Regions from separate parts of the Ruminococcus sp. 1001136sp1_2201st1_G3_2201SCRN_220225 genome, predicted to be linked through region 2. Evidence: riboswitches for the same ligand, from Rfam matches in the RefSeq annotation. Region 2 holds a riboswitch; the other holds the start of a gene.
What was found. A riboswitch is a leader RNA that binds a small molecule or an ion and turns the genes downstream of it on or off. The one in region 2 is predicted to bind FMN.
Positions count from the first base shown of each region.

Region 1 (3,136 bases), on a different contig from region 2:
CATAATAAAATCCCCGGATTTCCGGGGATTTTATTATTATCTGATCTTATTCAAAAATCCAAATGGTTCCTTATCTTCCAGAAAATGCATCAGCATATATGCCGTCATGATCGCTACATTCTCTTCCTTCAGAATCCGCTTCACTTCCTCGCGGTCCGCCAGAATCACTTCAATCTCTTCCGTATCTTCCTGTGCCTTGGAACTGATTTCGCCGCTGGCATATCCATATACAGTCGCACAAGACTCGTCTGTCATTCCTACAGTAGTGAAATAAGGCTTCTGGTAAGCTTCTGCTACCGGAATGGGATCAAGCTTCAGTCCGGTTTCCTCGTACATTTCACGAATTGCGCCTTCATGGTAATTCTCATCCGGCTCTACCAGACCAGCTGGAAATTCATAAATATAATCGCCTAATGTATAACGATATTGGCGAATCAACACCACTTTGTCATGTTTTTCGCCATAAATGCTATAAATGATCACACCGTCCGGATTGTTCTTATGTGTCACCATTTTCAAGCTGTCTACATCTTTTGCACGGGAAGACACAAAATAGTTTACCGGGGTATTGTGCACACTGGTGGCTTTTACATTATAAAGGTTTACATAACGATTATCTGTCTGTTTGGTAATGCTGTTGATTTTTCCCATAGGAACCTCTTTTCGTCAGTTCTTGCTGTTCTGGTCAGAGGTCTATCTAGATCTCACCAAGGAACAGAGAATCAGTCACCGCGAAGAATCACACGAATTCTTTTATAAATAAAGAACACGATCACTGAGGTTAATGTGTATTTGAATAAATTGAATGGTACAAGGATCATAATTGCAAAAGTAAGAAGGTTGGTTACACCGCTGTGTACTGCTGCACCCATTTCAATAAATGCCTGTACCGGCATTCCAAATGCCTTGCCGTATGCAGGAAGAAGTACAAATGCGTTTACAAAGCATGCAAGCACTGTGGTAAGAATTACACCAGCTGCCATACCTGCCACTGCATGTGTTCTTGTCTTCTTATGCTGATAACGATAGATCAGTCCGGCTGGAACTACATAAGAACAGCCAAAGAGGAAGTTTGCCACATCACCAACGCCTGCTGTCATAGTTCCCTTAGTTACCAGATGTACCAGAATCTTCACCAGTTCGATCAGTATACCTGCTACAGGTCCCATTGCAAAAGAACCGATCAGTGCTGGAATCTCAGAGAAATCCAACTGATAAAAGGACGGTGCCAGAAATGGCAGCGGTACCTCAAAATTCATCAACACACCTGCCACAGCGCCTAACATTGCTACCTGGGCAATGGTTCTGGTGCGGCTTCGCTCCATTACATTTCCATTTTTGATTACTTGTTCGCTCATACTCATTGCTCCTTAAATTATAATATTTAAAGAAAATTTCTGCAAGTATGGGATTAAAATGTTACCAGTAAACAGTAACGGTTACTGTTCACCAGTAACGTTAAAATCACCACATAAAAAGCCCCGAAATCTCTTCCGGGGCAATGAGCACGTACAAAAAAATCAACCGATCTAAATATTCTGCGCGTTCTTCTCTCATCCAGACTTTACTGTCGGTTTTGGAATTTCACCAAATCAGCCGCCAAAGCGGGTCGCGGACTATACCGCCGGTAGGGAATTTCGATTTCCAAGGATTTCGATCACCCTGCCCCGAAGAAATTTTCTTTTCATGGTGGATTATACAATAGAAATAGGATAATTTCAATAGGAAATCTATTTGTACATTTATTTCATATTTTCTATTATATATCTATTATCATTTGTCTTTATTTGCCTCCACAACATGCACATCCATCTGCGGATACGGAATAGAAATTCCGTTGGCATCAAAAGATTCTTTGATTTTCTCATTCAGCCGCCATTTGATCTTCCAGTATTTATCGGTGGGAACCCAGACGCGAAGCCCCATGACTACGGCGCTGTCAGCAAGTTCGTCTACAAAGACCAGCATGTCTTTGTCCGATTTGGTTCCGGGATCTTCCTGTAAAATGTGCTGCAAAAGCTTTTTTGCTTTCTTAATATCAGAATCATAGGAAATTCCCACTTTGATTTCCAGGTTACGCAAATTCTGCGCAGTTACATTGATAATGGTGCTGTTGGATAATTTTCCATTTGGAATGATTACATGCTTATTGTCAATGGTGATCAGGGTCGTATAGAACATCTCAACCTTATATACGGTTCCCTCCGTCCCACCAGCCTGATCCTGTATAATATAATCTCCTACCTGAAATGGCTTAAACAAAAGTAGCATAACGCCGCCAGACAGATTCTCCAGACCGCCCTGCAAAGCAAGACCAATGGTAACGCCGGCAGTTCCCAGAAGAGCTGCTACTGAAGATTCCTTCACACCGAAATTAGTAGCTATATTAAAAATCAGAATCAGATACAGCAAAAATTTTCCAAAAGAACAGATGAACTGGGCAACCCCCATGTCTATGCCGGCCTTTTCCATGGAACGCTTCGCAACTTTCAGCAGCCACTTGATCAGCTTTGTTCCCACATAAAAAGCTACAATAGAAAGAACCACTTTCATTCCGAAGCTGATCAAATCCGGAATATGACCGTTAAAGTAAGCCTTGATCTGATCCCAGTTGGAGCTTACTTTATCCACTGTTTCCTGGACAGTCTCCTGAACTGCATTCTCTATAACCTGTCCTTCCAAATTCCCATCTCCTTTTTTCAGTCCTTTCCCGTAAACAATTCTGTTTCTTGCTATCCAAAAACAATTTCGTCCTGTTTTCCACCGGAAATTCATTTTGGAAACAAATTATCCACCGTCTACTGCAAGACTCTCCACAGTATCAACTGCGCTGCCAGAATTAACGGCACACCCAGACGGAATTTCCATTTTCTGATTTTATGATGAAAAAATTGCATTCCAAGAAGAGCTCCAGCGGAACCGCCAATGGCAGCCACCGCAAGAAGCTGGGCTTCCGGGATGCGCCACTGTTTCCGGATGGCTTTCTGTTTATCGATGCCATACATCCCGAATGCTGCAATATTAACGAAAACCAGATATACAACAAGAATATTTTCTAACATTTTAATCCAACTCTCTAATTTCCCTGCCAAACACGCTATAAAGCGTGTTTGAAAAAGGCTTTCTACAAGGCAAT
Region 1 covers NZ_JBCOME010000016.1:49,656-52,791, forward strand. The annotation lists gene AB5642_RS07385 (NUDIX hydrolase) at 37-651, opposite strand; gene AB5642_RS07390 (ECF transporter S component) at 723-1,358, opposite strand; FMN riboswitch at 1,542-1,679, opposite strand; gene AB5642_RS07395 (mechanosensitive ion channel family protein) at 1,774-2,682, opposite strand; gene AB5642_RS07400 (DUF1294 domain-containing protein) at 2,799-3,062, opposite strand.
Region 1: it holds a riboswitch for FMN, as region 2 does, so the genes downstream of both, AB5642_RS07390 (ECF transporter S component) here and ribD (bifunctional diaminohydroxyphosphoribosylaminopyrimidine deaminase/5-amino-6-(5-phosphoribosylamino)uracil reductase RibD) in region 2, are expected to answer to the same signal.

Region 2 (3,136 bases):
TCTTCAATTGTGTTGTACTGATAATTTTGTGACATAGTGTATATCCTCCTGTTCTAAAACCCGAATTCTTCAAGAAACTCCATCGTAATTCCGGATTCTTTTTTCTCTTCTTCGTTTTTTCTGATGCCAAGCAGTTTTTCTACGTATTTTCCGATCACATCATTTTCCAGATTAACCAGATCCCCCGGCACCTTTTCCAAAAGAGTGGTTTCTTCTCCTGTATGTGGAATGACCGACACCTGAAAACCAGCTTCATCAACCCTTGCAACTGTCAGGCTGATCCCATCAATACAGACGGATCCTTTTTCCACGATCAGATGCAAAATCTGTGGCGATGTCTCAATTGATACCCAGATGGCATTTTCTTCCCGGAGCATGGAACGTATCACGCCAGTCCCATCAATATGGCCGCTTACTATGTGTCCCCCGAACCTACCGTCTGCAGCCATTGCACGTTCCAGGTTTACCTGGCTTCCGGCCTTGCAGCTGCCAAGACTGCTTCTTCTGATCGTCTCTGCCATCACATCGGCAGTAAATCCGTCCGGCTGAATCGACGTAACTGTCAGACACACACCATTCACAGCGATACTGTCACCGATCCTTGTCCCTTCCAGGACTTTCCGGGCTTTCACTGCCAGGATCCCTGATTCCCCTGTCAGCTGTATATAACGGACTTTTCCTTTCTCTTCTACGATTCCTGTAAACATGATTCCTCCTGTTTTTTATCACACACCTGACATTTTATCCGGATATCCTCACCGATCTGACAGATATCTGTATATTTCAGTTCCACTGCTTCAGACGGCAGTTCAACTCCAATACCCTCTACCGGTGTCTTCCCAGCCACACCGCCAAACAGCTTTGGTGCCACAAAAGCCTGTACTTCCTTTACAATTCCAGCTCGCAGTGCACTGTCATTTAACGTACCTCCTCCCTCCAGGAGGATGCTGTCAATGCCTCTGTTTCCAAGATCTGCCATCAGCTTCTTAAGGTCTATCTGATTCTTTTCGTCGGGACAGTAAATGGTTTCAACTCCCATGGTATGTAATATTTTTATTTTCTCTTTTGCATTTTTCTGTTCTGCATAAGCCACGATCGTCCGGTACTTTTCCGCACTTTTTACAATCTGACTGCCCGGCGGGATCCTGAGCTTACTGTCACACACAATCCTGACAGGACTTTTCCAGCCTTCTACCCGGACGTTTAACATCGGATCATCTGCAAGCACAGTTCCAATACCAGCCATGATTCCCATGTACTGATGCCGCATATGCTGTACTTCTTTTCGTGCAGATTCTCCGGTGATCCATTTTGATGCTCCTGTTTTCGTTGCGATCTTCCCATCCAGTGTCATGGCATACTTCATTACCACATAAGGGGTCTTCGTAGTAATATAATGGAAAAACACCGGGTTCAGCTGATCACATTCTTCTCTCATAAAATCTTCAACTACTGTTACACCGGCTTCCCTTAACATCTGTACACCTTTTCCTGCCACTTTCGGATTCGGATCTCTGGAACCGATCACCACTTTTCTGATCTTCTGTTCAATGATCGCTTCCGTACATGGAGGTGTTTTACCATGATGACAGCAAGGCTCCAACGTGACATAAATCACCGCACCTTCTGCTGATTCTGTAAGAGAAGCAATTGCATTACGTTCCGCGTGAAGTTCTCCATACTTTTTATGATAGCCTTCCCCGATGATCTTTCCGTCTTTTACGATCACTGCCCCTACCATAGGATTGGGATTCGTCCAGCCTTCTCCTTTTTTGGCCAGTTGAATAGCCCGAAGCATATATTCCTGATCCGTCATTTCTATTCCTTCTTTCTTATTCCTGTTCTTTGCCTGGGCTACGCCGAGGCTTTTAAACATGTGCAATCGGATTCACAGACAAGTGAATGGTATAGTTATTTCGAAAACGATGTACCAGATACAAAAAAAGCCTGCAGAAATATCTGCAGGGTGGAATTGATCTGTTACATATGATTGATAAATGAATGTCTGATTTTCCTATATAAAAAGCTCTGAAATGGATCACCATCTCAGAGCTCTGATACTACATTCATTCATACAAAAAATCAACTGTACTATCATCTTCTTCCATCCAGACTGTACTGTCGGCCCCGGAATCTCACCGGATCATGCCTCTCGGCTCGCGGGCTTTACCGCCGGTAGGGAATCTCACCCTGCCCTGAAGATATCTTTTTGTTTATTTTAATACTTTATCTGTTGTTTGTAAAGCAGAATTTTTATTTTACTTAGTTTACTGATGGAGATAGAATATCCATATACACAATAAATATCCTCATTTTATCCATATATTATATCGTTTTATGAATTGTTTTTTCATTAAAATTACACTATTTTTTCACTATTTTTCATTACTTCATCGTTTTCGCCAGTGAATTGAGCAATGCCCACATCTCTGGATTAGCCAATACTTTTGCCAGAAGTTCCGGATCGACTTCATCAGCAACAGAACCGTCACAAGCAACCAAACGATAACGGTTTCTGTATAGAGTTGGTTGAAGCTTCTGGTTAAAGATTTGCAAAAGTTCCCATAGTGCATTATCTTTTAATTTTGCACGCTGGTGATAGAAAGCGGCTTTTGATGGTGTTTCATCAGTGCGTCCGAAAAAATGATAAAGTTCTCTCTCTCTGATATTGTATATCCACTATAGTTTTAGATGTATCATCTTTACCATCTTGAATTGATCAGAAACTGTCATACTGACCTTTGTGGATAGCTTTAAGCCATTTTTAGGGATGTAACGATAGTATGGTTCCTCCGCAATCACCTTCACATTACCCCCGATCTTTGCTGCCAGTTCTTCCGCTGAATTCACATAAAAGAACATTTGTGCATCGGCATGGCCGACCTGTTTCATATATTTTTTCTTCATCATGGTCATTCCTCTTTTGTTCACCGTATCAAAAACAACTTCCATATTTCCAAATTGCCCAATCATACGCAGAAGGGCAATGACCTTATGTTCCTCAAAATAATGAAATAACCCGCCTGCAGTAACGAGAATAGGAGCATCAAATACATCATTGCGAACTTTTTTGATCCAATCCTTTGCAAAGGCATCCCCGGAAATATATAATTCCCTCTCTGGTTCGGGAAGAAGT
Region 2 covers NZ_JBCOME010000015.1:62,127-65,262, reverse strand. The annotation lists gene AB5642_RS07125 (bifunctional 3,4-dihydroxy-2-butanone-4-phosphate synthase/GTP cyclohydrolase II) at 1-35, opposite strand, end outside; gene ribE (riboflavin synthase) at 54-707, opposite strand; gene ribD (bifunctional diaminohydroxyphosphoribosylaminopyrimidine deaminase/5-amino-6-(5-phosphoribosylamino)uracil reductase RibD) at 689-1,816, opposite strand; FMN riboswitch at 2,093-2,207, opposite strand; gene AB5642_RS07110 (class I SAM-dependent methyltransferase) at 2,680-3,136, opposite strand, start outside.